Regions from separate parts of the Vallitalea maricola genome, predicted to be linked through region 1. Evidence: predicted binding sites of a transcription regulator. Region 1 holds the regulator's gene; each other region holds the start of a gene.
The links. Region 1 encodes Rex, which represses fermentation and respiration genes when NADH is low (regulators of the CRP and FNR family bind a similar motif). Its sites were predicted from a motif close to ATTGTTAANTANTTAACAAT; they were not measured.
Positions count from the first base shown of each region.

Region 2: a site for Rex is predicted at 7,407-7,426, ahead of AACQ14_RS04965 (DUF5692 family protein). Genes of this name have one in related genera too.
Region 3: a site for Rex is predicted at 10,358-10,377, ahead of AACQ14_RS09030 (PIG-L deacetylase family protein). Genes of this name have one in related genera too.

Region 1 covers NZ_BTPU01000007.1:18,806-30,088, forward strand. Annotated here, with positions in the region: gene AACQ14_RS02605 (S8 family peptidase) at 1-679, shown strand, start outside; gene AACQ14_RS02610 (hypothetical protein) at 781-924, opposite strand; gene AACQ14_RS02615 (hypothetical protein) at 1,043-1,240, opposite strand; gene AACQ14_RS02620 (aconitate hydratase) at 1,578-3,491, shown strand; gene AACQ14_RS02625 (isocitrate/isopropylmalate family dehydrogenase) at 3,525-4,667, shown strand; gene AACQ14_RS02630 (GntR family transcriptional regulator) at 4,840-5,526, shown strand; gene abc-f (ribosomal protection-like ABC-F family protein) at 5,546-7,480, opposite strand; gene AACQ14_RS02640 (helix-turn-helix domain-containing protein) at 7,703-8,098, shown strand; gene AACQ14_RS02645 (redox-sensing transcriptional repressor Rex) at 8,539-9,171, shown strand; gene AACQ14_RS02650 (coiled-coil domain-containing protein) at 9,371-9,985, shown strand; gene acpS (holo-ACP synthase) at 9,982-10,347, shown strand; gene AACQ14_RS02660 (NAD(P)H-hydrate dehydratase) at 10,372-11,283, shown strand, end outside.
Region 2 covers NZ_BTPU01000013.1:56,602-67,884, reverse strand. Annotated here, with positions in the region: gene AACQ14_RS05000 (hypothetical protein) at 1-388, shown strand, start outside; gene AACQ14_RS04995 (hypothetical protein) at 544-1,146, shown strand; gene AACQ14_RS04990 (DUF805 domain-containing protein) at 1,330-1,740, opposite strand; gene AACQ14_RS04985 (DUF5692 family protein) at 2,400-3,335, shown strand; gene AACQ14_RS04980 (SLC5/6 family protein) at 3,684-4,838, shown strand; gene AACQ14_RS04975 (metallophosphoesterase) at 4,857-5,891, shown strand; gene AACQ14_RS04970 (4Fe-4S binding protein) at 6,096-7,247, shown strand; gene AACQ14_RS04965 (DUF5692 family protein) at 7,533-8,516, shown strand; gene speA (biosynthetic arginine decarboxylase) at 9,023-10,939, shown strand; gene speB (agmatinase) at 10,955-11,283, shown strand, end outside.
Region 3 covers NZ_BTPU01000027.1:66,816-78,098, reverse strand. Annotated here, with positions in the region: gene AACQ14_RS09070 (S-layer homology domain-containing protein) at 1-913, opposite strand, end outside; gene AACQ14_RS09065 (anti-sigma factor domain-containing protein) at 1,022-2,233, opposite strand; gene sigI (RNA polymerase sigma-I factor) at 2,245-2,934, opposite strand; gene AACQ14_RS09055 (DUF2087 domain-containing protein) at 3,179-3,925, shown strand; gene AACQ14_RS09050 (Crp/Fnr family transcriptional regulator) at 4,089-4,760, shown strand; gene AACQ14_RS09045 (transglutaminase-like domain-containing protein) at 4,780-7,152, opposite strand; gene AACQ14_RS09040 (DUF58 domain-containing protein) at 7,178-8,377, opposite strand; gene AACQ14_RS09035 (AAA family ATPase) at 8,364-9,320, opposite strand; gene AACQ14_RS09030 (PIG-L deacetylase family protein) at 9,459-10,214, opposite strand; gene AACQ14_RS09025 (MFS transporter) at 10,408-11,283, shown strand, end outside.

The DNA of each region.
Region 1 (11,283 bases):
TGTGGCTGTAGACAGCAATATCATTGGTGTAAAAGTATTAAATAAAAAAGGTTCTGGTAATATATCTGATGTGTTAGCTGGTATCCAGTGGATTCTAGATAATAAAAAAAGATTTAATATAAGAATAGTCAATTTATCAGTAGGCATGAAAGATATAGAAGGAGAAAAATCAGCGTTGGTAAGAGGTGTGAATGCTGCTTGGGACAGTGGATTGATTGTTGTTACGGCTGCTGGCAATAATGGACCAGAAGAATCGACGATTACTACACCTGGAATAAGTCGAAAAGTAATCACTGTAGGTTCTTCAGATGATGCAGAAACTGTAAAAATCATGGAAGACCTAATCTCCGACTATTCTGGCAGAGGTCCTACAAAAGAGTGTATAAAAAAACCTGATGTAGTAGCTCCAGGCTCTAATATAATAGCATGTAGTACAGATAAGGCTTATTCACCAAAAGATAAATATTATCCAACCAAGGATATAGGATACACTAAAAAAAGTGGTACTTCAATGGCAACACCTATGGTAAGTGGATGTATTTCTTTACTATTGTCTAAGCATCCAGAACTTACAGGAAAAGATATAAAACTAAAACTAAAAGAATCTACTATAGATCTAGGATTTTCTCAGGCTCATCAGGGATGGGGACTAATTGATGTGAAAAAATTATTGGAATAGGGCTTAAGGAAAGCGACTATGTCGCATTTCTATAAAAAAAGCCCTAAATGAATTTTATTCATTTAGGACAAGATTTCTTTCTATGAAGAGGACAAATTGGGTTAGTAATTACCACCCATTCCGCCACCCATAAGCATAAGCATTAACATGTAAAGCATCATATTATTATCCATGTATGAGCCTTTTCCACCATCATTAAGCATTGATAGAAGTAATAACATTAAAAGCATATTATTATTTTGCATAGTAGCCCTCCTTTCAGAATTAAACTTTTCTTACAATTTCCTCAGTTTGTCGTAAGTATAATATATTTTATGAAGGAGTATTTAAATGTGTGTTTGTATACATTTTATTGCAGGGCTACTAATTTAGAAATATTTCCATTAGATTAGTTAAAATGTTGTTATCAAACATTGGATTATCATTATCCATAATAAGCAATACTAAAAAAAGCAAGAATATATCATTTATATCATCTTTATTCTTATTTTTATTATTAGATTTTATGAATTCATTTGGAATATCATTTAAAGAATAGTAAGTATTAATACTTTCTATCATATAAATTTTCCTTTCTAATGATAGTATCTATAACAGTTAATCTTTTATTATCTATTACAATAGTTATGAAATAAATTAACAGTATATTCATTGATATATTATTTTGTTAGAAATATCTACCAAAAAAATATATCAATAAGTATGATTATGACTAAAGTATTAATAGAAGTTGCTTACAGCCTATGAAACTATTGACATTCTAAGTACAATCGTATACAATAATACCATAATTGAATATATATAAAATTTTTTGCATATATAGTAAAAAGTTTGCTTAAGAGATCATTCTTACTTTTGTAGATTAATCTACTTAAAAAATAGATAAGGAGGAATTACAATGGGTTTAAATTTAACACAAAAGATAATAAAAGATCATTTACTTGAAGGTGAAATGATTCCAGGTAGTGAAATCGGTATTAAAATAGATCAGACCTTAACTCAAGATTCTACAGGTACAATGGCTTATTTGCAACTTGAAGCAATGGAAATTGATAAAGTAAAGACTAAGAGATCAGTTGCTTATATTGATCATAATATGTTGCAACAAGGATTTGAGAATGCTGATGATCATAAGTACATACAAACAGTAGCTTATAAACATGGAGTATATTTTTCAAGACCAGGAAACGGTATATGTCATCAAGTACATTTAGAAAGATTTGGTGTGCCAGGTGAAACTTTATTAGGTTCAGATAGCCATACCCCAACTGGTGGTGGAATTGGTATGCTTGCTATTGGTGCAGGTGGTCTTGATGTAGCAGTTGCTATGGGAGGCGGAACATACTATATTACAATGCCAAAAGTAGTTAATGTTAAATTAACAGGAAAGCTTAAACCATTTGTTACAGCAAAGGATATTATCCTTGAAGTATTAAGAGTCATGACTGTTAAAGGTGGAGTTGGTAAAGTAATCGAATATACTGGAGAAGGAGTTAGTACTCTTAGCGTTCCAGAAAGAGCAACTATAACTAATATGGGTGCGGAACTTGGGGCTACAACATCAGTATTCCAGAGTGATGATGTAACTCTATCATTCTTAAAGGCTCAAGATAGAGAAGAACTATGGAAAGAATTAAAAGCTGATGAAGATGCTGCTTATGATGAGACTATAAATATCAATTTAGATGAACTTGAACCTCTAGTAGCAATGCCTCATAGTCCAGATAACGTAGAAAAAATATCCAATATCAAAGATTTAAAAGTAAATCAAGTATGTATCGGAAGCTGTACCAACAGTTCATATCTTGATATGATGAAAGTATCTAAGATATTAAAAGGTAAAACAGTTCATCCAGATGTGAGCTTAGTTATAGCACCAGGTTCAAAACAAGTGCTTAATATGTTAGCTGCTAATGGTGCATTAGCTGATATGATAGCTGCAGGTGCAAGAATATTAGAATCAGGATGTGGACCTTGTATAGGTATGGGTCAGGCTCCAGCAACAGACGCAGTTACACTTAGAACTTTCAATAGAAACTTTAAAGGACGTTGTGGAACAGTTTCAGCAGGAGCTTATTTACTTAGTCCAGAGGCTGCAGCGGTTAGTGCATTATCTGGAAAATTGACAGATCCAACTACTTGTACTACTGATATAAATGTTGCTATGCCAGATAAATTCTATATTAATGACAATATGGTAGTACCACCTGCAGAAGATGGCAGTAAAGTAGAAGTTGTAAAAGGACCAAATATTAAACCATTCCCACTTAATGAAGAACTTAAGGATGAGGTTGAAGGAAAAGTTTTAATTATTGTAGAAGACAATATAACAACAGACCATATTATGCCTTCTAATGCTAAGTTATTGCCATTTAGATCTAATATACCTCACTTGGCTAACTATTGTTTGACACCATGTGACGAAGAGTTTCCTAAGAGAGCAAAAGCTAATGGTGGAGGAATGATTATTGGTGGAGACAACTATGGACAAGGATCCAGTAGAGAACATGCTGCACTAGTTCCATTGTATCTAGGTATAAAAGCAGTTCTAGCTAAGAGTTTTGCAAGAATTCACAAAGCTAACCTAATCAATTCAGGTATTTTGCCACTTACATTTATTAATATGGCAGATTATGATACTATCAGTCTTGATGATGATTTATCAATGGATAATGTAATAGAGAGCGTAAAGGCAGGAAAAGTAATTGTTCATAATAAGACTAAAAAACTTGATTATGAAATGAATATAGAACTATCAGATAAAGAATTAAAAATGATTATTGCTGGCGGTAAAATCAATTTTATAAAATAAACGACATTTTATTAAGAAAGGGATGGAATAGGCATGGATTATATGAATAAATTTGAAGAACTTATCAAAGAACAAAAAGCTAGGGTCAAAATGATGAAGGAACAAGGCGATTTTGTCAATTATGATGAATTAGATACTATAGTAATTGGTGTAGTTGGAGGAGATGGAATAGGTCCAGCTATAACTGATCAGGCACATAGATTATTAGAGTATTTATTAGCAGATGAAATCAAGAGTAAGAAAGTTACTTTTAAGATTATTAATGGATTAACAATCGAGAATAGAGCAAAAGCTAATAAAGCTATACCAGATGATGTTCTAGAAGAATTAAAACAATGTCATGTAATACTAAAAGGACCAACAACTACACCAAGAAAAGGCGACAAATGGCCAAATATTGAAAGTGCTAATGTTGCAATGAGAAAAGAACTTGATCTATTCGCTAATGTTCGTCCTGTTAAAGTTCCTGATAAAGGAATCGATTGGACTTTCTTCAGAGAAAACACAGAGGGTGCATATGTTCTTGGTAGCAAGGGTATTAATATTGATGAAGACATTGCTATAGATTTCAAAGTTATCACTACTGGCGGAGCAGAACGTATTGCAAGAGCAGCGTTTGAATTTGCTAAGAAAAATGGTAAAAACAAAGTTACAGTAGTAACAAAAGCCAATGTTGTAAAAACTACAGATGGTAAGTTCTTGGAAATCTGTAAAGAAATAGGTAAAGAATATGAAGGTATCGAAGTTGATGACTGGTATATTGATATCATGACTGCTAAATTAGTAGATGAAAAAAGAAGAACACAATTCCAAGTAATGATTCTTCCTAATCTATATGGAGATATTTTAACTGATGAAGCAGCTGAATTCCAAGGCGGAGTTGGTACAGCTGGAAGTTCAAATATCGGTAAGAAATATGCTATGTTTGAAGCTATTCATGGATCTGCACCTAGAATGGTAGATGAAGGTAGAGATATCTATGCTGATCCTTCAAGTATTATTAGAGCTGCGGGTATGTTATTAAATCATATCGGTTATACGAGGAAGGCAGATAAACTATATAAAGCTCTTGAAATTTGTAATACAGAGAAAAAATATGTTATAACAGGAAGAGATACTGGAGCGACAAATGAAGAATTTACAAATTATTTAATGAAAACAATTGAAAAATTATAGATTATGTGTATAATATATATGTTGCATAGGAATTTTTATTTATACTTTACATAAGGTTAATATTGTAATATTATTTAAAAGAGAATTAGTGTAATATATATAGCATGCACAATTAATATTTGGAAGATTTTATATTAATAAGTGTATCCTATAAATAAGAGGAGGCACACCAGTGAGCGAGTATAATCTTCACGAAGAAGTAACTGATAAATACTCTTTAAGAGGCAGAGTTTTTAACAAAATACGAGAAGATATATTAAAGGGTAGATATAAGAATAGTGAACCTTTAAAAGAAACACAGATATCTAGAGAATTAGGAGTTAGTAGAACTCCCGTAAGAGAAGCGATAAGGCAGCTTGAATTAGAAGGTCTTGTAACAATTATACCAAACAAAGGTGCAGTAGTTTCTGGAATTGATGCTAAGGATATACAAGATATATATGAAATAAGGTCATTGATAGAAGGACTATCTGCTAGATGGGCAACTACTAACATAAATGAAGAACAACTTGAATTACTAGAAGAAATTGTTTATTTATCTGAATTTCATTATAAAAAAGGACATTTGGATCAGCTTTATGAATTAGATACCAAATTTCATGAAGTGTTATACCAAGCTTCACATAGTAAAATATTAAAACATGTTTTATCAGATTTCCACCATTATGTTCAAAGAATAAGGAGAGCTTCAATTTCATCTGAGGCAAGAGCTAAAAAATCAGTTGAAGAACATAAAGCGATTGTAGAAGCCATAAAATTGGGTGATGAAAATAAAGTAGAGGAATTAACTAATCTACACGTTAAAAACACCCTAAAGAACGTTGTGGACCACAAATTAATGGATATAATAGGAAAATAATATAAAAGGAGGAATTACTCTAACCGAGTAATTCCTCCCATTTTTCATATAAATTCTCTAATTCATTTTCATAATGAGTTTTTTCATTAAGAAGCTTTTCGGCTTTTTCAGCATTAGTATATATTTCTTCTAGACATAACTTTTCATCAATCGCCTTAATGTTATTTTCAATTTCATGAATATCAGTTTCTATTTTTTTGATTTGATTATTAAGTTTACGCTTATTCGCTTGTTCATCTTTGCTTTTTAGCCAGTCTTGTTTGTTAGAAGTAGCAATTGGTGTATCCTCTTGTTTTTTATTGTTCATACTATTTTCTAGCTCCAACAACCGTTGTTTTTCTTCTTCTTGTTTTTTTTCTATTACATAACTGTAGTTTCCTAAGTAGTTGTTTAATTTATTAGGAGTAAGTTCTAATACCCTAGTTGCTATTTTATTTATAAAATAACGGTCATGAGAAATAAATAGAACAGTACCAGTATAATTTTTAATAGCTGATTCAAGAATTTCTTTTGATATGATATCCAGATGATTAGTAGGCTCATCCAACAGCAAGAAATTAGCATTTGACAACATTAATTTTGCAAGTATCAATCTGCCTTTTTCACCACCACTCAGACTAGATATCTTTTTGAATACGTCATCACCAGTGAATAAAAAAGCAGCCAATGTATTGCGTATATGACCTGTATTCATATTAGGATAAGCATCTGATATCTCTTCAATCAAATCATTATCTCCATTTAGGGTAACATGTTCTTGGTCATAATAACCAGTGTTCACTTTGGCGCCTAGAGAAATAGTGCCTGTATCTCCAGTTAGCCCATTACTTATTATACGAAATAATGTTGTTTTACCTGTTCCGTTATCTCCAATGAGTGCTACTTTTTCACCTCTTTTAATCTGGAAATTAAGATTAGAAAATAGGTGTTTATTATCAAAGGATTTGGATACATCTGTAGCAGTAAGTACATCATTACCACTTATGACCCTTGGTGATAGCTTAAGATTCATTTTATCATTAATCAGTGTAGGTTTATCTATCATATTGATTTTTTGTAGTTGTTTTTCACGACTTTGAGCTCGTTTGATAAGTTTATCTCTACCGTGGGACCTAAGTTCACGAATTACTTCTTCCTGCCTTTTTACTTCTTTTTGCTGTTCTATATAATGTTTGACTTCAATATCTTGATTGATGGCTTTGTGCTTGATATAAAAGCTGTAATTACCGTTATAAATATGTGATTGAGTGTTTTCTATTTCTATAACCTTATTCACTATTTTATCAAGGAAATAACGGTCATGTGAGATAATTATAACAGTACCTTGATAATTACATAAGAAACCTTCCAACCATTCACATGCTTTAATATCTAGATGGTTAGTTGGCTCGTCTAATAGTAATATATCTGGTTTTTCAAGAAGTATTTTTGCTAGAGCTACCCTCGTTTTTTGTCCTCCTGATAAGGTGGATATATTAGCAGTAAAATCTTCTTCACCAAATCCTAGACCTTTTAACACACCTTTTATATTACTTTTATAGCTATATCCATTATTAAGTTCAAAAGTATGCTGTAGATTTGAGTATGATTTCATAAGTGAATCTAGAGTTTCACTATCATTATCTAGCTTAGACATTTTTACTTCATATTCTCTTAAGGTGTTTTCCATTTGGATTATTTCTTTGCATGTTAATAGCATTTCATCATAAATAGTTTTTTCCGATGATAGAGTACTATTTTGTGATAGGTAGCCAAGTTTTGTTAAACTATTAATTATAACTTGTCCTGAATCTGCTTCTAATTCATTGGTAATAATCTTGAACAGCGTTGATTTACCGGCTCCATTAATACCTACTATAGCTGCTTTATCTCCTTTTTCCAGCCAGAAGTTTACATTGTCTAGTACTGTATTTGTTACAAATGCTTTGCATATATTTTTACATGATAAAATCATAGTTGCCTCCTATAATATTAAAATTACCATACTATGATACCATTAATCACTGGTTTTGAAAAGTTTAAGGGTTTAAAATTAGAGGTTTTTGGTAAATATATAAATATCTATTGTGATAGTTCTTTGCCAAACGAGAAGTAACCTATTTGTTCATACATAAGAATAAATTTCTTTGGGACAACATATATATGATAAAAGAACTTTTCTAAAGGGGATGATGACTTGAGTCGTAATGCAGGTTATATGAAAAAATTGAGAAAAGCTCGTGTGGAGAGAAAACAATGTATAAGGTGTGGTAAACCTCTATCACAAGAATCACTTATTAGAGGTGTTAAGCAATGTGAAAAATGTCTTGATTACCAACGTAAAAGAAAATTAGGACAAATAAGTTCTAAGGTCAATACTACTTATTTTTACAATAGACAATACAAAAAAGACGAGATAAAGAGAAAAGAGCTAGGGAATTATATGGTTGAGAATAAAATAACTATCAAGGATCTAGCAAAAGAATCCAATTTATCTCAAAGAACAATACAAAGAATATTATACACTGATGCAAACTATACAAAAAAAACTAAAGATGCTATTAATAAATATTTAGGAAAAGAATTTTTATAGATAATATATTAAGTTAATAGTAATATCAAGGTATTTATATTAAAAAATATATAATTAAACTTAACAATTAAAAAAGGGTATAGAATTAATTTTTTATATCCATTTTATATGTTGCAAGTAACATACAGCGTTTATGGAATACAAATATGTATGAAATTTAGGATATTAAAATTTTTTATAAGTATAATTTTCTAGAAAAAGCTGGTAAAATACCAGAGTTTTATGGTATAATTTATAAAATATAGATTGTATACAATAAACAATTGATTGTTTTTAACTATATTTACTAAATATAGGATTTGTGTTAATAATTTATACTATGATAATACATAAACAATAAGGGTTTATCAGCATTTGATTATTTGACATAGATTTAACAACCATATATAATTATTTGTATAAAAGTTCCAAAATAGTATCAAGGATTGGGGATTGATTATATGATACAAAAGAAAATATCAACAGCGGTAATTAAAAGATTACCAAAATACTACAGATACTTAGGAGACTTATTAGAAAACGATGTTGTAAGGATTTCCTCCAAAGAATTGAGTAACAGAATGGGTGTAACAGCTTCTCAAATAAGACAAGATTTAAATAATTTTGGCGGTTTTGGTCAGCAAGGTTACGGCTATAATGTTGAATATTTATATAACGCTATAGGTAAGATACTTGGTCTTGAGAATAAATATAATACAATTATTGTTGGAGCAGGAAACTTGGGTCAAGCACTTGCTAATTATACTAATTTTGATAAAAGAGGTTTTGAAGTTAAAGGATTATTTGATGTTAACCCGAGGCTTATCGGTATAACTGTAAGAGGCATTGAGATTAAGGATTTAGATGAAATGGGAAATTTCATAAAAGAAAATAGTATTGATTTGGCAATTTTAACATTACCTAAGCAAAAAGCACCAAAAGTTGCTAATGACTTAGTTAGTTATGGTATAAAAGGAATATGGAATTTTGCTCCTATTGACCTGAAATTATCCAATAAAAATGTTATAGTTGAAAATGTACATTTGTTGGATAGTCTTATGACTCTGTCATATAATATCAAAGAGAGAATATAAATAAGCGTCTGTAATTTATGTTTTTAAGAATGAATAACTATTCTTAGAGGTATTAGGTACTCATATATATGGGTACCTTTTAATTATATTGTGCTATAGAATATAAGAGTTTGTTACGATATAATTAATATAGAAAATTTTTATTATATTACTAAGTAGGTTTAAATTAAGTATATATAAATAATAAGGACGTGAAAGCATGTTTTTTTCAAAGCAAAAGATAGAGAAGCCAATTAATATAGAAAAAAAAGTACATATATTAACATTGGACAATAGATGGCATGAACTATTTAAAAATAATAGAAAACCAAAAAAAATAGTTGAACTTGAAAAAAAGCTTAATAAACTCCTTGGTGAACAAGGACAACTTACTAACGATTTGAAGGAATATACTTTACTTAAAAAGAAAATGATGGTTGATATAGTTGATAATATGAAAGAAGCCATAGAAGATGAAGATGATAAAGCAATAGGCGAAATGGAAAAAAGCAAGAAATATATCAATGACATAAAAGTTAAGATAGATAAGATGGAATCAAGAATGGAGAATATGCCAAGAGAAATTCAAACGACTAATAAAGAATTGTTAGAATATACAATGCAAGATTGTTATATGCGAATGTTTAATACTAAGAATGAATTAGATGAATTAAATGAATGGATTGAAAAAGTTAGGGCAGAATTAAAAGAAAAAGCTGTCAGACAAACAGAAGCGAAGGAAGAATATGATAAGATGTATTCTTATATGCATGATCTAGTAGGATATGAAATCATTGAATTATATGATAAAAAATATCTGGGAGGAAGTAAATGATAAAAGGAATAGGTAATGATATTATTGAAGTCAGTAGAATAGAAAAGGCGATTCTCAATAAAAGATTCCTGGAAAAATATTTTACATCCAACGAAAATAAATTATTTGAAACTAAAAATTATAGAGGTGAAACAATAGCTGGTAATTTTGCTGTCAAAGAAGCAGTTTCTAAGGTCCTTGGGACAGGATTTGTACATTTTACTCCTATTGATATTGAGGTTTTACGTGATGATAAAGGCAAGCCCTATGTAGTTTTATATAATGGTGCTAAGGATTTAGCGAGACAACTTGATATTTCTACGATACATGTGTCAATATCACATTCAAGGGATAATGTAACAGCTATTGCATTAGGGGAGTAACTTAGTTAAAAGGAGAGATTTGGGTTGAAGGTTGTCAAAAGTTATGAAATGAAGGAAATTGATAGGTATACTATTGAAGAGATAGGTATACCTGGTATTGTTTTAATGGAGAATGCAGCAATGTCTGTAGTTAGTGAAACTATACAGTTACTGAAAGAGAGCAATAATGTTGTTATTTGCTGTGGCATAGGAAATAATGGCGGAGATGGATTTGCAATAGGTAGAATACTTAGCTGTAATAATGTAAAAGTTTCTATAATCATAATAGGGGATTCTAGCAAAATTAAAGGTGATGCCAAAATAAACTATGATATAGCTAGACAATTAAATATTGATATACATGAATTCTATGATGATAAACAGATTGATGAGTTCAAAAATATAGTTAATGACTGCGATGTCATCTATGATGCTATTTTTGGAACTGGTCTATGTAGAGAGATAACAGGAAAATACTTAGAAGCTATTAAGATTATAAATAGAGCGAATGCTTATAGAATAGCTATTGACATACCTTCTGGAGTTAATTCTGATGATGGTCAGATTCTAGGGGATTCAGTGTGTGCTGATAAGACAGTTACATTCTGTTTGCCAAAGGTGGGCTTGCTTTTATATCCTGGAGCTAACTATGTAGGTGATCTAGTTGTTACAGATATAGGTATACCTAATATATCTGTAGAAAGAATTAATTCTCACACCACAATAATGGATGATAATCTAGCAAGATATTTTATACCTAATAGAGTAAAGATGTCTCATAAAGGTTCTTATGGAAAAGTCTTAGTTATTGCAGGTACCAGCAAAATGTCAGGAGCAGCCGTTTTGACTTCTTTATCGGCTTATCGTACAGGAGCAGGATTAGTCAAGACATTTATTGAAGAGTCTGTGTCTAGTGTAGTTACGACAAAAGTGCCAGAAGCAGTTGTAGAGACTTAT
Region 2 (11,283 bases), on a different contig from region 1:
CACTCAAACATTTATAGATAGTAATAATACGACGATTAGAGATATTGGATTGATTCTTGATATTACAAATGAGTATTTTACAGAAATAAAACCATTGGATGATGGTATAGATGTAGTTGAATTATATCAGGATGCTTTTACAAAATTAATGATGCTGGAATTATCGGAAGAATATTCTAAACTAAAGGATCAAGCATTGAGTTTTATAGTTGAGCATAGTAAAAATTTTATAGTTAAAATTAGTGATAAAGATGAAATTAATGAATTTAATATTGATATGGATAAGAAATATCAGTCAATGTTGGATGAAATATTATATATATGCAACGAAAAAAACATTGCTGTGACATATGATGAAGATAATAATATTATTTATTATAAGGAATGAGTAGCAGGATAAGTTCCTTTTGAATGTTATGGCATATGTTAAGATGTGTTTATTGAAAAGTAGGATTAGAAATGGTAAAATATGTAGTATATAAACAATTGGAGTTTATATACTACATTTTTTAATAGTAATCATATTAATAATGGGGAGGTAATATGAAATCAAAAAGCACACATATATTGGTTCCTATGGTAATCATTACAATGGCTATTTTATTTTCCAGCTGTGGAAAAAGTAATAAAGCATCTGATAAGATAGTAGTCAACGATAATATAATTCAAACAAAAGAATTCAGTGTGAATTCTGATTCAACAGATTTGAATACATCAGCAAATGGAACAGTATTTATAAAAGGAAGTGAAGGAATTCCAGAAGGCATACAGATTGTAGCTCATATAGAGGTAGATCCAGATGACTGGGGTGGTGTAGTATTCTATATCCCTAAGAAATGGAATATAGAAAGTATAAATAGCAGTTATCCAGAAAATCAAGATACAGCAAAGCCTGCAGACTACATAGCTACATTTAGTACTGGTGATACTGAGAGATATGAATGGGATAAATTTGTAGAGGTAGGAAGAGACCGAAGTCATATACCAACTGGAGGGGGTACTGGAACAGTCGTGATTGATTTAATTGCTGATAAGGATGTGATACAACAATCAGAAAAATTTAATATTACTGTTGCAGTTGGCTCAGATGAAAAAGATGGAACTAAGATAATGGAAACGGATAGTACTACAATAGAAATACCTTAAAGATGTTAGTTTTTTAATATAGATTGGATATGTTATATATAAAAACATATACAGTCTTTTTTATTTTTTAACATATTTCGTAAAATGTGCCCTATGGCTATCAAGAATAGTTTCTGCAAGCCAGGATGGAATATGAAATGGATAATATAGATTCAAATATTATAGAAGCATAGAATATTTATTCTATGCTTTCATTGTAAGGTAATAATCATAATTCAACGGGTTATCACCATATTTGTTTTCTCCATCAGTACCAGGTGCAAATAGAAGATACAATACAAAAATTCCAGAGACAATTCTTATGAATGGAATGAGATAGAGCAATTGAATTAGTGCTAACCATCCAGTTTTATTCAGGTCATGTAAACGCCTCACAGTGAGTGTTAATTTTGAAATAGAACATATTATAAGTATCATATAATAAATACCTATATAGATATATGTACTGGTTAGTGAAGTATCAATAATAATTTTATTCATTGCTATAAAATAAGCTATGACCATTATTATAGATAAGGGTATGTCATACAAAAAATATCTTAGACGATTGAGACGACCATTGAAATTAAAATACAATATTTTTAATTGTTTCACATTTCACCTCCTAATTGATAAATATAATTATATAATAGCATAAAATAATAAAAAGTTAAACGTTTGATATAATAATAATTTATTTTGGTTATTTGAATATATTATAAGACATTTAGATGTGTAATGCCACCAAAATAAAGATATATATGACTATTTAGAGAGTAAGAATAACTAGATTATATAAAAAAGTAATATTACTTATGCCGGTAAATAAAAATTATGAATCTATAATAGTTGATGAGAACTTATTCATTAATGGAAAAGTAATTGGGATATTAAAGACTAATATAATTTAGGGCATAGAATTAAAGATGTTAACATTATAGGTTAAACCATCATCAATGATTGAAAATAGCATTAAGCTCATTAAAGTATTAAATTCTAGATAGAGTTTTGTGTTAATTTTATTTAGTAAAGTTCAGCAGCAAGAAGTAAAGTTAAATAAATGTTAACAAGCATAGAAAATAAAATATCTAAAATTATTTGACATATATAAAAGTATAAAGTAAAATTATTATGTTTGTGACATATAATTATGTCTGTAGACAATAAAAAAACTAAATTTACAATATTTTATGTAACAATTTATAGTTGCCTACGAACAAATGTGTTAAAATTATATCAATGTTATAATCAATAATTTTAGGAGGCAAGGTAATATGGGTATTTTTTATGAAGCAACAAGTTTTTCAGGATGGGCAATTTGGCTTTTTGTTGTCTTTGCGTTAATGGCATTCAATGAACTTGGTCGTTCTACAAAATGGGGTGGAATAGTATTATTTTTAGTTGTTCCTATAGTATTAACTATCTCCGTTTGGCCAACAACTGCAGCTCCAGGAAATGAATATGGTACTGGTAATTGGTTTAATTGGGTAAAAACATATTCTGCTCTTGCAGGGTGTCTTGGTTTTATGGCTATTCGTTATATTCCATCACTGGCAAAGAAGAAATGGGTGTTATGCTTCCCGCCGCTTATCTTGGGACTTAATATATTTGAAGCAGCTTTTAGAGATTTTCAATGTTTTACATATGGAGCATGGAATGGAGAATACATAAACAATCTATGGGTGATGTCTGGACCATGGAATATCATGAATGGAATAGCAGGTATTCTTAATGTTATTGCCATATGTGGTTGGGTTGGTATTTTCATATCAAAAGATAAAACAAAGGATATGATTTGGCCTGATATGATATGGGCTTGGATCATAGCTTATGATATATGGAATTTCGCTTATACATATAACTGTATTGCAGATCATTCATTTTACTGTGGTTTAGCATTACTAATATCTTGTACAGTTCCTGCTTTCTTCATTAAAAGAGGAGCTTGGCTTCAACATCGTGCTCAGACACTTGCTTTATGGATTATGTTTGTTATGACTGTACCTTCATTTGCTGACCGTATAGCCCCAGTATCCACTACACACAATCCAACTGCGTTTTTTGTATTAAGCTTGTTGGCTCTAATCACAAATGCTGCACTTGTAATCTATCAATTCAATAAGATACGTAAAAACAGACTTAATCCATTGAAGGATGAGATATATGCAGATACTGAAACATATAAAAAAGTTGTAGCAGAAAATGTATAAGAGTGTATCAGCAGATATAAATTAGATTGATAATTATAAAATAAATATAGAATTATAATATACCACCTATAAGAATATATCACTCTTGAAGTAGACATTTTTATTATTCTAACTGCCTGCTTTAAGGGAAGAATATAAAACTGAATAGGTGGTTTCATTATGTTCAAAATCAATATCAACATATTATAAGCAGTAAGTATTAATGATTTTGAAATAGTATAAGCTGTTTGTATATGATATAATCAAATGAGTATGATTTATTTGCATTATGTTATTATAAACCATTTTATAACACAGAGATATTATATAAATAAATTGGTGTAGTAATAATGTTTGGGAGGATAAAAGATGAAAATACAAAGTGAAGCTGATTTTACTGTGTTTGAAGCAACAAGTATGATTGTTGGACACAGTATTGGTACAGGAATTATCGCAGTACCTTTTTTAGCAACTAAAAACAATTTGAGAGACGTTATATTAATGGTGATATTGGCATATTTCATAAACGTTGTCTTACATTTGATTATTGCGGAATTATCCTATAATAATGGTGGTGTTCAGCTAGTTAAGAGTTTTGAAGGAGAATTGTTCAGAGGTAAAGCAAAAAAAATATTTAGTTGGATTATGTTTACAATCTATGGATTAGCTATAGTTGTTGGTGTAAGTGGTAACATTAATGGTGGTGCTATGATAATCTGGAGCTGGCTTGACATACCATTTTCATTAGCTCAGCTCATATATTATATTCTAGCAGGCATAGTAGTATTTATGGGAATGAAGGCTGTAGGTATTGCTCAGAAGTATACGGTATCCTTATTGATAGTAATAGTGATTGCTATAAGTATTGGGACATTTGTGAAACCTATGAATGCTATTGGATCATCCAAAGTACATATCAATAATCTTCTAGGATTATATAGCATGGTTGTTTTTGCAACCTCTGCAAACCAAGCGGTAATTCAATCTGTAAAAGGATTGAAAGGAAATGTTAAAAAAATCAGGACTTCAATATTTTTAGGTTTTGCTATATCATCTATTTTTGTTTTAATTGTGACTATTACTGTTTTGTTGGGTGTAAATGGTTCACTAGATAAAGAATTAGCGTATCTACAACTAGGTGAAAATATTGGACGTTGGGCAGCTGTACTAGCAGGCTTGTTTTCATTATTTGCCCTTTTAACAACGTTTTGGTCAAATACTTTAAGTCTTCGTGATGTAGTCCATGAACAGATAGGAATAAATAATAAAGTTTGTTGGTTATTTGCTACAATACCATCATTACTCTTTGCCATATTTGGTGTAAATAGTTTTATTATCTTAACAAGGATAATGTCAGGCGTAGTGGTACTTGTAGCTGTCATGCTTGTATTTACTTATAATAGGTCTAGGAAAAAAGCTGGTGCTAGTCCAATCTGCGGTAGATTCGGAAAATTGGTATTTCAAGTTATCATGGTGATATCAACTATAATCTGTGCAGTTGGTGCCATGATACCTTTAACTTAATGAAGAGGAGGGATGACAATGTATAATAATCCTAATTTCTACAAAGATAAAGATGACCATTTTGCTATAAATATTGGTGATGGACCATATAAAATATTGCAATTGACTGACTTACATTTTGGTTTTGGAATATTGTCTAGAAAACAAGATAAATTAGGTATGGATGCAGTGACTAAGTTGGTGGAAAGATCAAAACCAGACTTGATAATACTTACAGGAGATAGTATTTTCCCTTTTATATTCAAATCTGGTACTAGAAATAATATTAAACAAGCTAGAAGATTAGTTGGATTCATGGATTCATTTGAGATTCCTTATGCCTTTTTATTTGGTAATCATGATATTGAAATGGGTTCAAAAGGAAATAAAAATCAGATTTCAGATATCATCATAAATGGTAGATACAGTGTTTTTGCTAAAGGGAAAAAAGAACTTACTGGTGAAGGTAATTACATAATAAAACTCATAGATAAAAGAGAGAAAGTGCTTATGGCTCTTGTAATATTGGACTCAAATATGTATGGGGAAGGATGGTTCTTCAGTGGATTTGACTGTATACATAAGGAGCAGACAGAATGGTGTATGGACGAATTATCCAGACTTAAAAAACAAAATGAAAACCTAAAGGCTTTAGCATTTTTTCATATGCCATTACCTGAATTCAAAGATGCTTATGAAAAAATGAAGCTAGGGGATAAAAGTGTTGAGTATAATTTTGGTAGTATAGGTGAAAGCAACGATTATTTTGGTATATCAAAGAATAATTATAGTTTTTTTGAAAAAGCAGTAGATAATGGTATAATCAAAGGTATTTTTTGTGGTCATGACCATCTTAATACACTTTCACTGACGTATCAGGGTGTTATGATGACATATGGAATGTCAATTGACTTTTTGGCATATAAAAACATTAGAAAAAGATATACACAGAGAGGTGGAACTCTAATTACAATAGATAATGACGGTTTGTTTGAGGTGAAACCAGTACCTCTTACAACTGTTGTATCAGATTTTGTTAGAGGAAAAGTAAGTAATATTAATACTAATGGGTAATTAAATGAAAATGTATGAAGGCACCTAAATATTTGGGTGCCTTTAGTATAGTTAAGGTTTATCATTTTTGATAAATATACCACAAGTTTAACATATTCTTAACATAATTTTGTGGTAGATTAAAATGGTTATTAAGCATATAATTACATTAAAAAGAAATTTTGTGAACTATAATTACAAATAAAACATGAAGGAAAGATTATTATGAAGGAAAAAATTCAGAAATATCGCTTAAGCATTCAAATTCTATGTTTAGTTTTGACAATTACTTCATTTTTAGTTAACTCAGAAGTGGCTACCTTAGTATTTTTAGGTTTAGCTCTTTTATCAGGAGTATTCTACTGTGGTTGGATTTGTCCTTTTGGATTTATACAGGAGATATTCGGTAAGATAGGAAGTTTATTAGGTATTAAAAAAAGAAAAATGCCAATGCTCATACATAAGATTTTAGTATTTATTAGATACATAATTCTTGGACTTGTATTAATAATTGCATCGGATTCAATATTTAATATAATGGCATTTGACCCTAGGGCTAACTTTTTAAGGTTGTTATCATTTAATATGATAACCATTGGTGCAATTATAGTTATAAGCTTCTTTTCAATTGTAAGTTTATTCTATGAAAGACCATTTTGTAATTACTTCTGTTACCAAGGTGCTAGGTATGGTTTATTTAGCATCTTTAGACCTTTAACAATCAAGAGGAATGAATCTATATGTGTAATCTGTAAGAAATGTGATAATATATGTCCTATGAATATAGAGGTATCAAAATGCGGGAACTTAAGATCACCTCAGTGTATCAACTGTTTCAAGTGTATAACAAATTGCCCTGCAGAAGGTGCTCTAAGTTATGGAAAAATGGTTATAACCAAAAATGAGAAGAAGAAATATTTTGGTACTCTTACTGCAACAGTATCAATATTGATTATAGCTTTTATTGTACATAGTGTTTTCATTGAACCTAAATCTCAAGAGACTGCAACAAATCAACAGATAGAGACTGAAACAGTACCTTCTAATTCTGATGAGTCAGAAGTTATAACTGAAGAAGATACTAAAAACATAGGAGATGCTGCAGGTATAGCGGATGGTGTCTATACAGGTAAAGGTGATGGTTTTAAAGATATCATAATAGTTCAGATAACAGTAAAGAATGAACAGATTATCGCGGTGGAAGTTACAGAACAAAATGATGATAGAAAGTGGTTTAATAGAGCATATGGTATTATACCAGATACAATTATTGATAAACAAAGTACTGAAGTTGATGCTGTAAGCGGAGCATCGTTCTCATCAAAGGGAATTATAGATGGTGTTAAGGATGCTTTAAATAATGCAGATAAAAAGTAATAATTAACTCAACTTTCTTACTTCAATATTCTATGCAGATAAGCTAATTAAAGTGGAAAAGTTGAGTAATTAAATAATAACCAAAAAATAATATCAAAATATGTAACTTATAGAGAAAATATACTACAAAAACCGAAATTATTGACGACAAAATATATCAATGTTATAATTTTAACAAAGGCCATACGTTCTATAATGGTATAACCAAGAGACGCATGACATTTTATAGCCTGCGTTTACTACTTAATAATAAACGTAGAGATTGATATAAGGAGAAGCGTTAAAATGTTTACATTTAATTTTGAAGGCGGTGCGTCCGTAATTTCTGTTTGGCTTGTCTGGATACTAGTATTTGCTGTATTATTTGCTTTGAACGAGGTAACAAGGAGGTCTAAAACAAGTGGGTTTACAGCCTTTGTCATTTTGCCTATTGTACTTTCTGTTCTTTGGTTTACGGTATTAAGAGATACTACATATACAGACTGGTTTCATCTTGTTAAGGTATATTCTTCTACTGCAGGTTGTATTGGTTTTTGGTGTATCAGGCATCTACATGGAAAGAGCAAGAAGACTGGTAAACAATGGCATCTTTACAATAATCGGATAGCTCTTTGTTTTCCACCACTTATACTTGCAATCAATATTTGCGAAGCAGTAGCACGTGACATTGAAATTGGTGCCAATTACGTTAATGGGGGTTTTCTTGCTGATGAAGCAATGTATGTAGTTGGGGGAGCATGGAATTATATGAACGGAGCAGCTGGAATTATTAATATAATTACCATCACTGGCTGGTTCGGAATATGTATCCGTAAAATAACCAAGAAAGATAAAAGTCAGGATATGTTATGGCCGGATATGATGTGGTTCTGGATTGTAGCTTATGATATCTGGAATTTCGCTTATACATACAACTGTTTGCCAGGTCATGCTTGGTATTGTGGATTTGCTTTACTATTAGCTCCTACTGTATGTGCGTTTACCATTGGAAAAGGTGCTTGGTTACAGCATCGTGCTCAAACACTAGCATTATGGTGTATGTTTGCACAGACTTTCCCTGCATTTATTGATAAAGGTAGATTTGCGGTTTCATCAACATATAATACTACAGCTTTAACCATATGGAGTTTTGCTGCATTGGTAGCCAATGTTTCTGTACTTGTGTTCATGATTTATAAGATTGTGAAAACCAAAAGAAATCCATATGCTGGAGAACTATATGTGGATATGAAGGGGTATAAAGCAGTAAAAGCTCTTGCTAAAAATTAATACCAATAAAGCACTTTTTAGTATTTAAAATATTTTAAAGTGCTTTTTATAATATGGATATGATTATTTAATGAACTAAATTAGTGTACAAAAAAATGGATATCAAATATGATGAATTTTTTACTTGCAAAATAGAAAAAAAACACGTATAATGAAGCCAAAATAGCAATAGATATTAATAGTATAGTATTTGTAAAAAGGAGTTGGTCTTATCGGAAAAATAGTAAAATATAATAACGATGAAGGAAAGTATGACCATTATTAAGCTAATATTTTAGCACTTGAATATATTTGACAGTATGAACTTAAGAACTATATATTGTTGATGTTTGAGTTCACCATATATAGAGGTGATGCTTTTTTTGTCTACAAAAATATTTATAGTACAGCTTTGGGAAATACAGTAAAAATAAAAAGTGTACTATTTTTTTAGTCGCTTTTCTTACATGGAACGAGGCGTAGCCTCTTTTGTTTGAATTATAAATATAGAAATGAGAAAGGGTAATATGAAGAGAAAAGAAATACTTAATAGATGGGATATAAAAAAATCAGAAGAATTATATGGAGTAAATAATTGGGGAAGAGATTATTTTACCATATCTGAAACTGGTGAATTAATCATCAATCCTTTTACAAAAGAAAGTAGTGGTGTAAGCCTTATAGATATAATTCAAGGAGTTGAAGATAGAGGATTTGATATGCCTGTATTATTGAGATTCGAAAATATACTGGATGAACAGATATCTTCCTTGAATAATGCCTTTAACAATGCAATTGAATCTTTGGAGTATAAAGGTTCTTATAGAGGTGTCTATCCAATTAAAGTTAATCAACAGCAGCAAGTAGTACATGAGATTGCTAAGTTCGGTCAAAGATATCATCATGGTTTTGAAGTTGGTAGTAAGGCTGAACTAATTGCAGTGATGACTGAGATGAAGGACAAAGAAGCTAATATTATATGTAATGGTTATAAAGACTCTGAATTTATTGATTTAGGCTTGTATGCTATCAAAATGGGATATAACCTATTTTTTGTAATAGAAATGCCAGGGGAAGTTGAACTAATACTGGACAGAGGAAAATTATTGGGTGTAAAACCAAATATAGGTATTAGGATAAAATTATCAACAAAAGCTGGTGGGCATTGGACTGAATCTGGTGGCGATAGAAGTATTTTTGGACTTAATATGTCACAAGTCATAGAAATACTAGATTATCTGAAAGAAAAGGGAATGCTTGAGTGTCTGAAATTAATGCACTATCATTTAGGTTCACAGATTCCTAACATTAGAGATATAAGGGTTGCAGTTCTTGAAGCAGCAAGAGTATATGCTGAATTAGTTAAAGAAGGAGCACCAATGGGTTACTTGGATCTAGGTGGTGGATTAGCTGTTGATTATGATGGTTCGAACACTAATTTTACAAGTAGTCGAAATTATAATATAGATGAGTATTGTATTGATGTAATTGAGGCAGTTATGTCTGTTATGGATAAGGACAGCATCAATCATCCTATTATTATAACTGAATCAGGACGTGCCATTGTAGCATATTATTCAATACTTGTATTTAATGTATTAGATGTAACTAAGTTTGAACAATACGATATTCCAGAAGAGTTGCCTGAGGAAACACCTGAAAATATCAAGAACTTATTTGAGGTCTATAAGAATGTTAGTATTAAAAACCTTCAAGAAAGCTATAATGATGCACTTTATTATAGAGACTTGATAAAAGATATGTTCAATCATAACAATATCTCTTTAAGGGAAAGAGCTTTATCAGAGAAGATATATTGGGATTTGATATATAGAGTTTCTAACGAAATTCATAAATTGAAGTTTGTACCATCGGAATTAATTGATTTAGATGATGCACTAGCAGATATTTACTATTGTAATTTTTCAGTCTTTCAATCAATTCCAGATAGCTGGGCAATAGATCAATTATTTCCTATAATGCCGATTCATAGATTGAATGAAGAACCTACAAGGAATGCAGTAATAGCAGATATAACATGTGATTGTGATGGTGAGATAAATAAATTCATTGACCTGCATGATGTTAAGAAAACCTTGCCGCTACATGAGTTAAGAGTTTCAGAGGATTATTATATTGGTACTTTTCTTGTAGGAGCATATCAGGAGACTCTAGGAGATTTGCATAATCTATTTGGAGATACTAATGTAGTTAGTATAAGACTTGATGGAAAAGGTTCTTATGAATTTATAAATGAGATTCAAGGTGATACAGTAGAAGATGTTTTATCATATGTAGAATATAATACAAAAGATTTGAGAGCTAGTTTTAGGGAAAATGCAGAAACAGCTGTAAAAGCTGGTCTGATTACAGCGAAAGAACGAAAGAGTATTATGGAATCTTTTGAAGCAGGACTTAGAGGCTACACGTATTACGAAAGATAGTATGGAGGATTAAGTATGTTTATGTTAGACAAAAAATCTATCTATCAATACGAAGGTATAAATAGTATATATCATGATGCAGATATTGTGATATGTGGTGTTCCTTTTGATGGGACATGTTCCAATAGACCAGGAACCAGGTTCGGTCCTGATGGAGTAAGAACTGAGATTGATGGTCTAGAGACATATAGTCCCTATCAAGATGAAGATATGATAGATTATAATTATGTAGATGTCGGTAATATAGAAATACCCATAGGAAGTACGTCAAGAACAATGGGTTGTATTCATGAGAATATAAAGAGTCTATTGACAGATAATAAAAAAATAATAACATTAGGTGG
Region 3 (11,283 bases), on a different contig from region 1:
GTAGTTGATCTCCTACTTCCAGGTCAGTTAATTTGATTTCTTTACCATCTATATCATATACGACTACATTTTCATTAAGCAGATATCTTTCTGATTCATAATCATCTTTGATGGTAATAATGCCGTTTGATATTTCAACAAATTCTCCCATCTCTACCTCGTCTTTATCACAATCTACTTTATCATCTAATCTAGAAAATAAAATTGCCATTTCAGCTCTAGTCAAATTACCATTTGGATTAAACATATTTTTAAATCCTGACATGAGTCCTAGTTTATTAATTAAATATATATATCCATTATTTCCTTCAGGTATTGATTCTTCATCATCAAAATCCAAATCCTCATCATCATTATCTAATGCTTTATCATTTAACCCTAAAGCTCTAACGATATATTTAGCAACAACATACCTCTTAGCAGCTCCATTAGCTTCAAAACTCTTCAACTCATCTTCAGTGATTATTCCTTTTATATAAGCATAAGCTAAGTAATTAACTGACCACTCAGGAATATCAAGGTTTTCTATTAATTCTGGTATTTCATCTAACTCTTTGGCATCATCTTCCCATCCCATAATCCTAAGGATCATAGCTATGACCTCAATATTTTTTGTTGGTTTGTTAGGTAAGAATTTACCATTCCCGTTTCCTAAGATATAATTTTTTGCACTCATACGTTCAATATCTTTATTAGCCCAATGTTCTTTTTCAACATCTTGGAATTTTTTTGTATATTCATACTTCCATGTTTTATATTCATCAGCATGTTTTTTATAAAGTTCACTCCAATTGACTTTACTCTTACCTTTATTTCCTTTATTATTATCATTTTTTGCCATGGCAGCATTTGATAATATCAAAGAAAATACTAACACCATTGTAATTATTCTTGCTAATTTCTTGTTCTTCAAAATAATAACCTCCTATTTTTGTTTTATTTGTTTTATTCATCTGGGTATTATATCTATTCGTACACATTTTTACCATTTTAGGGGTATTATTATTTTTTTTTATTTTTTTTATTTTTTATTCTTGTTTTTATTATGTATATTTCCATTACCATTAATTGAGTCATTATTCTTTTTATTATTTTGGGATTGACCTATATGATTTCCTTGGTCTTTATTACCCTTAATATCATCTTGCGTTTTTTTATTATTACTTTTTTCTTCTTTTACATTTTTTTGTTGTTTATTTTCTACTTTGGATTCTTCTTTTTGATTTATTATATTTTTTGTACTAGTTTCTTTTACGTTATTATTATTTAATTTTTCAACATTATTATTTTTGTTTCTATTATTATTGCTATCACTATTATTACTAATGTTATTATTCTTGGTTTTGTCACTATTGCTACTGCCATTATTATTGGTTTTATTACCATTGCTACTGCCATTATTATTATTGATTTTATTACCATTGCTACCGCCATCATTATTGGTTTTATTACTATTGCTATTGCCACTATTATTATTTTTATTTTCATTATTATTTTTCTTATTACTGTTATTATTATTATCTTTATTAGTATTATTTTCCTTATATTTATTATTGTTTCTTTTATCAACTATTTCAACAAGCTCTTCTATAGTTTTTTCCTCAAGTTTCTCATTTTTATAAGAAGGATTCTTTGCTTTAATTTTATCAATTAAAGCTGCTTTACCAGGTGATAAATTATCATATTTAATTTTTTCATATTCGTTTTTAGGAATTTCAAATGCATATACATTCACTTTATCATTTTCTTCAATAGATTGTTTTAGATTATCTATCGCTTCTTCTTCCAACTTATCATAAGTAAGAAGGATATTAACTTGGTCACTATTATTCAATGTATTTTCAGCTATTATATCACTTAAAAATGTTTCAACCTTCTTATTTTTATAATCAGATATGTTATCAACAACACTTTTTCCATCCTCATTGACACCAATAACCTTTAATATCCTATTAAATCTATTGTATACAATTTCAATACTTGGGTTAATATCAACATTAACATATCCATAAGGTGTATAATATGCATAGGCACTAACTCCAAATCCGCTAATAAGAAATACTATTGCAATAATAGCTGCTATTCTTCTGTAATTCGTATTTGTCACGCTATTAATATTTATTTCCATTCCAATTTCTATATATTTATTGGGTTTTTTCATCTTTTTGAACTGACCATCTTTTGTTAAGACTATTATATGATTACTATATATCTCCATAACTACTGCACGCATATATTCACCTCCTACAGATATTCTTTTAAATATTCATAATCTCCCATTTTAATAATTATTAGTGCTATAATATATATTCGTCCCCGTTCTATTTTTTTTCGGTGTATCTTCATTTTTTCTGCTATTTTTTGAACAGGTAATCTTTTATTACTATGTATATAATTTATTAATTCATGATCTGACAAAATTAGATCGGCTATTTTTTTATACAATTTTCTAGTTCTTGTATGTTTGGGAGAATGCTCAACAAGTTTGGTAAAGTCAAGCCCCCAAGTCAATAATTCTTTTTTGAATTCTATTATTTCCAATTGTCTTAACTCATTTTCGTTTTTGATTCTATATATATCAAGACTTTTCTTATCAATCAAATCAACATCTTTAGTATCATTACCATTATAAAGTATAATATTATTACCCGCATTAGAAATTTTTCTTTGATAATCAATAAGCCTTCTACTTATAACTATTTTTGAGAAAGTCAGAAAACTACCTTTATCTTTTTCATATTTATCAATAGCTTCGTTGAATGCAATTAACCCTATTGATAGCTCTTCATCAATACCATATTCAATATATCTACCTGTTTTACTTTGAATTATTGATGCTATAAAAGGCTTATACTGCTCTATAAGAGTATTTCTTATATGTATATCATCCTTCGCTACTAATACCATCTCATCTAGCGACTTGTCCTTTTCCAACTTTTTCACCTCCCTACTTATAGTATAAGATTATATAGGTTCAAACAAATGGTAATTTTTACCTATAGTTTATTAATATCTTAAAATTAGTATGTTAAATCATTTTAATTCTTATTAATTTCAAATCAAAATATCCAAACTGTATTTATTATTGTTTGCATTTTTATAAACTAAAATAATTTTTGTTTGCTTTAATTGTGTTAATGTGTTATTATAAACTCAAATGATATATGAGGTGTTAAAAATGATGAATAATGATTTATTTTGGAATGCAAGGATTGATGATTTAAAAAAAGGTTATTTATATGATGAGATTAACGGTAATTATATTTGTCTTATATGTGGAGAAAAATTAGAAAATGGCATAATCCATAATTATAATAATCAACTAATGACATCTGAAAAGAGAATGCAGTATCATATTGATGAAGTACATGGTGGAACATTCAATTTTTTGATTAACCTAAATAAAAAGTATACCGGATTAACTGATAATCAAAAGGAAGTTTTAGAATGTTTTCATAAAAATATGAATGATAAAGAAACATCAAAAGAGCTGAATATATCTGAATCTACCATTAGAAACTACAGATTCAAATTACGTGAGAAGGAAAAGCAAGCAAAAATATTTACAGTTTTGATGGAATTGGCAAGTAATAATACTGATGATAATAAAATAATAGAGCCTCATAAAACTGCTACAATGATTGATGACAGATACGTAATTACAGAAGAAGAAAGCGAAAAAATAGTAAAAAGGTATTTTACACCAGAAGGTAAACTAAAGGATCTGCCTTCCAAAGAGAAAAGGAAAATAATTATACTAAGACAAATTGCAAAGAATTTCAAACCCAACTATAGATATAGGGAAACAGAGATAAATAGAATTTTAAAAAGAATATATGATGATTATGCTATTATTAGAAGATACCTTATTGAGTATGGTTATCTAGATAGAGCTAATGATTGTAGTTATTATTGGGTTAAATAATTTGGAAGATTAATGTTAATCATATAGATATTTAATAATCCATATTAGTATAATGAATACTTTATGTATATGTACTTGAAATTATCAACTGTATAAATTAAACTATAGAAAAGAAATTTTATTACTGTTACAAAATATATTATTTAAAAAAGAGGTATTGATTATGCTAATTAATATATTACAGCACTGCTCCTTATTCAAAAATATGAAAACAGAAGATATTGAATCTATCTTATCTTCAATAGATTATGATGTAATTAATTATTCAAAAGAACAGATAATCAGTACCGAAGGGGAAGAATGCAATAAAATAGGGATTGTCCTTGAGGGCAATATTGAAGTAAGAAAAATATACCCTCTAGGAAAATCTATTACTGTAACAAGATTGAATCCTAGTGATATCTTTGGAGAAGTAATCCTTTTTTCTAATATGAAACATTATCCTTCAACTTTAGTTGCTTGTAATTCATTAGAAGTACTATACATTTCAAAAAAACAGATTATTGATCTTATGGAACATCAACATATAATAATGAACAATCTGCTTAATGTACTATCTAGTAAAATACTTACACTCAATAAAAAACTTAGAAATCTTTCCTATGAAAACATGCGTCAGAAGATAGCTGATTTCCTACTCTCAGAGTATAAGAAACAACAGAACCTATATATAGAACTTAATATATCAAGAAAAGAAATGTCGGAAACATTAGGAGTTACAAGACCTTCTCTCTCTAGAGAACTTGCCCTTATGAAAAGCAAAGGCATCATTGATTATCATAAGAATACTATTAAAATAAACAACCTCCAAATGCTTGAAGATTGCTTATTCTAATTATATTCCTTTATAATATCTATTTCATATTATAGAAAAATAATTTTAATCCGACTATAATAATATTAGATTTTTTCTTGGCAATATTTTTTATTACTTCATAGTATTCTTCGAACAACTCTAATTTATCATCCTCAATTACTTCCTTACTATAACAAGCAATTTCATATATCTTGGTTAACTCCATTAGATTATATCCTTCTACATCAAGTTGTCCGTTGATACTTTTAGCATATTCTCTAATAGTTTGATTAGGATATCTCTTATATCCCACAAAATCCATCAACATGAGTATTTTTGTAAACAGTTTTATTATCTTGTTAGGTGTAGTACTGATTTCATAATATTGCTTTCGTTTTCTAAGTCTTGATGTAATCAATAAAACACTTATCACTAACTTGAATGTTATCAAGAAAATTATTATATAACTGGTTGGAATTTTTTTCTCTTTTACATTTTTATTAGTCAAATCATCTATCTTTGTATCTTCAACCTCTGTCTGTGGCTTGTTAAGGTAGTCAATCTTTTTTGTCTCCTGAACAAAATTGAAACCACTTGTAGGCTCAAAAGGCAACCAGCCATACCCTTCCAAATAAGCTTCAACCCAAGCATGAGCATTATATCCCGTAACAGTTCGTTTATTATTCTTGGATTCCTCTTCTTTTTTATTATTATTTTGGAATAATATATTATCTGCATCTTCCTTTTCTTTTTCTCTAATTACGAATCCCTTTACATATCTAGCAGGAATACCCACACTTCTAAGCATAATAACCATTGCAGTTGCACTGTATGTACAGAAACCTTTTTTTGTTTTAAATAAAAAATTATCAATAATATCTTCTCCATCATCAGGCAGGTCCGTTGAATATGAATAATCAATGTTTGATTTTAGGTAAATCTCAATTGCTCTAGCTTTATCATAATCATTATTATGACCATTTGCTATATTCTTAGCTAATTCTATTATTCTATCTGTTGTACCATCTGGAATCTGCATATATTCTTGTCTTATCTTTTTAGCTTTATTGGTTAAATCTTCTTTATAGCTGGAATTCCCAAAACTATCATATAATCCTTCTTTGCTTCTCCTTAACATGTTCTGAAACATTTCCATGTTATATTTAGGTTTTAGATAATTTATGGAACATGTAAAATCTTTTTTAAGAACCTTATTATATCTAGCCACTTCACTTGCATCGTATCTGAAAACATCATTTGAATTATTGCCATTACTATCATATATAGAAATGAAATTAGTTGGTGTAAAAAGTATATTTGTGACAATATTTTTATATATTATACCAACCTTTTCTTCATCAAAAAAACTATTGGTTACATCTCTGTACTCCTTATAAACAGAATCATCCCTGATATATTTTTTGGTTAACCATTTCAATCCAAAAATATGTTCCTCCATATCATTAATCTCAAAGCTATAGTTTACATAATAATCCCACTGTTTTCCATCAAATATGTTGCAAACACTACCTCTTAGATATATTGGATGGTCTGTATAAACATATAATAACGACTTGCTAGTAGTTTCAACTTTAGGTTTCAATATGTCAGTACTTTCATATTCAACTGCCTCTTGATCCTTCTCTTCGTCTAAAAATTCATTATATCCATTTTTTCCACCTGATTTATCTGATACTTTTTTTCTAGCATTCTTTTCTTTTATATTGTCAACATATTCTTCTACAGCCATACCAATATCATATATAAACATTAATGGTTGAGGTTTTATTCTATATAAGTTTCCAGCCAGGAAAACAAGAATTATAGAGAATAATATTGAATTCAACGCCAGAAGGTAAAACCCTTGATTATCTTTATTCTTTATATTCTTAATGTAAAAATAATAAAAATAATTAGTGATTAAAGCTACTATAAAAATATAGAAACCAGCAACATTATAATATCCTCTAACAAATGAAGCTGTTAAAAATGCTGCTAATCCTGTAACAAATAAACCTATAAAAGAATATCTGCATTTTGATATCAATATTACAATTAAGCAGGTAATAAAAACAATTATCATTATAGGAATAATCTGGTCCTTCACTTCTAACAATGAACCATTTACTATTGCATCATCATATAATTTTAAATATCTATTTATTTTTGACATAAAATCCAATAGATTGTTAGACAAAACCAATACAACATAGCCTATTACCATTAGAGACGTCATACTTACAATACTCACCAATAGAAACTTCATGTTATGTGTAATCAACGATAATGCTGTATATGTAATAATTATTATTGCAAATAACTTAACATAAGAAATCTCATACCACATCAAACCTATTATAGTCATTGTTATGCTATAGACCATGAGTATCTTAGTAAGCTCAAATAAAATAGCATCAATTATTTTTTTCAAGTATTTCCCCATAATTTCCCCTCACTTATAATGAAGTTCCTTCTACCAGCGTATCCAAGTCACTATCATAAGAAATGTTTATTATTCTATAACCCTCTGCATTAAGTTTTTCTAAACACTCATTATTTTTATTATTGCTCAAGTATATGTATACAATCGTTATTCTTATTTTTTGTATATTTAGTTGTTTCAGATTTTTAATTAAGTCATTATTTATATTAGATGTAATAATGTATTGATTACTATTAATGAACATGTCTTTGTTTTCTCTATAATAATATTCTATGATTGATTTTCCAAAATCAAACTTACGTGTGAATTCTAATAATGCGCACTCCTCATATATCCTTTGGAAATCATTATATTCTTTACCTGTTATAGAAACATTTCTTACATCATTGAATATGAAATTAACAGTATTATTATGAATCAAAAGATAATTTATAAACATTACACATGTCTCAATCATTTTATCTTCTAAAGCTATATTCAACTCATAATCAAAATAATGCTTATTAGAATCTAATATGATATTAACTTCATTACTAATTTCACCGCTATACTGTTTAACCATGAGTTCATTATACTTAGAGGATAATTTCCAATGGATTTTATTTAATGTATCTCCTTTTTCATATTCTCTAATATAAGAGATATTATTCTGTTCTTCCATTGTCTTATTACTTGAATCGGTTACTTCATCAACATCCATATGGGTATTAGGTAAATAGGTCAAATTCTTTATGGATGGATAAACTATCATTTTCACAGTATCAAGACACTTAAATTCTTTGGAAAAAAGTCCGAAATAATCATCTATTATAATGGATTTAACACCCAATCTATAATAACCTCTATAGTTACATCTAAGAGGTATTACTATCTCTTCTTGAGTTTTCGGGTATAGAACTATGGTCGGAGTTACAAATTGGTCTTTAAAGAGTATTTTATCTGATTTGAGTTTTAGTCTAATAGGACAGTAAACTAAGCTGTTAGTATTATATAATGTAAGAGTATAATTAATCTTATCTCCTTTGACAATTTTCTTTTTACTCACCTTATGATTTACTTGAAATTGATTATAAGTAAGTAATATTGACCCAAAAGATAAAATAGGTATCAATAATAAAATATAGAAAACAGTTGTTAATATGTATCCTTCAATATAATAAGTTAATATTCCAATTATAAGTAATAATATTATATAGAATCTATTTTTTTTCATAGTAATCACCCGTAGGCACTTTTACTTGTTTCATGATATCCTTCAATATTTGTTCTGGTGTTACTTTATTGAACTTGGCTTCATTTCTGAGTATGAGTCTATGAGATATAACAGGTAAAAAGATTTCTTTTACATCATCTGGAATAATAAAATCCCTACCATCGTACAAGGCAAAAGCTTTTGCTGCAAGAAGAACATATAAAGAACCTCTTGGACTTGCACCTAATATCAAATCATCTGATTCTCTTGTCATAGCAACAAGCTTGACAATATATTTCATGATTTCGTCACTGCAGTATATCTCACGAACTTTACTTTGAACATCAATAATATCTTGACAAGTTGCTACTGGTTGCAATGCTTCAAAAGGATTTTTGTGTTCATATAATTTGAGTATCTTCTTTTCTTCACTTTCTTCTGGATACCCAATGGATATTTTCATGATGAATCTATCTATTTGAGCCTCTGGTAAAGGATAAGTACCTAAATATTCAATAGGATTCTGTGTTGCTAACACCATAAAAGGTTTTGGCAGCTCATGGGTTGTACCATCAACAGTTACCTGTTTTTCTTCCATAGCTTCCAATAGACTTGATTGAGTTTTTGGTGGTGTTCTATTAATTTCATCCGCTAAAAGGATGTTCCCCATTACAATTCCTTTATGGAATTCAAATTCATTACTCTTTTGATTATACATAGAAAAACCTGTTATATCTGATGGCATAACATCAGGAGTAAATTGAATTCTATTGAAAGAACCATTGATAGATTTAGCCAATGCCGATACTAACGTAGTTTTTCCTACTCCTGGAATATCTTCTATCAATACATGAGAATCACATGCTAAGGAAATTACCATTAATTTAATTACTTCGTTTTTTCCAACAATGACTTTTTCAATATTATTGACTATATCTTGTAATACCTGTCTTGATTTTTCCATAAGAACCTCCCTCATATCTTGTAAAATAGTGGCGTTTCCAAGCTGATAGCTATTTGAATTTACTTAAAATGATAGCATAGTATATAAATGATAATTACAATTACTATGCTATGCATTTTAACTAATATTGAATTTCAATCATATTTTAACTGCATCTACAAAACAATGCATATGTTTTGGAGTAAAAATTTTGAACCCCTCAGCTAACTTATAACCATTGGATTCACCAATTTGTTTACTTTTTAACCTTAGATAATCTTTCATCATATTCAGGTCATCTTTATTGAACTGACTTATGTGAGTAGCTATACTTTTGATTTTGGTTTCAAAATAACCACCAATGTCAATAATCGTATTAGGATATGTAGTATGGTAAAAACCTATACCTTGTACACTGAAACTCTCATAAGTAATACCTTCTTCATTACTTGGGTAATGAGGAAATAATGCAAATAAACAGGCTTCAACTGTAGCTTTTCCTACTTTTATATGATCTGGATGACCTTCATACATCAACCAAGGATCAACTGTTATAACAATCTCTGGTTTGATTTCTCTTATAACATTAACTATTTTACCCGCCATATCTGTAACTGGGATATTCGTCAATTCATCAATACCTAGAGAAATCACTTGTTTTACCCCAAGAATATCTGCTGCCTTTTCTTGTTCTTCTTTTCTTATATAAGCTAATTTATCCCTTTTCATTAATGGATCTACAGTTCCCATACTTCCATTTGTTACAGTTAAATAATATATTTCACAACCATTATTTGATAATTTTGCAATAGTACCCCCTGCACCAATATCATTATCATCTGGATGAGGCTGTACAAACAAAATTTTACCAGCATCTTCTATGCTAGGTATCTTAAATATTGTACTCGCTACCAAATATAACTCCTCCTTTAACTATAAAACCACTTAAATATTATCTTATCATACTCAAAAAAATGAATCAACAGAAAGTTTATGCGTTTTAATTATATCATTGATATTGTTATATTTATTGATGTATAATTGAGTCTGTAAAGGATTTAGTTATAATATTCACAATCAATTACTTATTAAAGGAGATGATTTTAATTTGAATGAATCACATTACAATAAAACAAAAGTATCAACATTAAGGTATTCATTAGGCATGCTCGGTCTGCAAATCCCTAGTCAAGCTTTCACTGTTTTTCTCATGTATTATTATGTGGATACCCTTAATTTAGCAGTAGGTTTAGCAGCAATTGGACGAGGTATATTTTCAGTTTGGGATGCTGTAGATAATATTTTATTCGGTTATTTATCAGATAATACTCGTACTACATGGGGCAGAAGAAAACCCTGGCTCATTGGAGCATTACCTTTCTACATAATATTTTTTATCATGGTTTTCTCTACACCTTCAAGTTTTATGGAGGGAAATAGACTTTTTTGGTATTTTACTATAATTATTTTTTTGTATGAAACTTTTGCAACTATTTTATGGGGAAATTATGGTGCACTTTTCCCCGAACTATTCAGAAAAAACTCATTAAGAGCAAAAGCCAGTGGATTGAAGCAAATCTTTGGAATTATTGGTACAATCATTGGTATGGCTGTAACTCCAATATTATATAAAAATCTTGGGTTTACTATGATGGCTGTAGTATATGGCATTATTGGTGCTGTGATATTGTTGTACTCTATACTTGGTAGTCATGAGGATAAGTCTCTGATTGATACTCCGAAAATACCTTTTATTAAGGCATTCAAAGAAACTCTTAGCAATAAATTATTTTGGATCTACTCTATTGCTTATACTTTCATACAGTTTGTATTTGGTCTGCTTATAGCAGCTTTACCATTTTATGCAAAATATTCTCTAGGGTTGGATTCTAATAAAACATCTATAATGATGGCTTCTATATTCGTTATAGCTATTCCAGCTGTGCTTATATGGACTAAACTTGTTAAAAAAGTAGGTGCTTCA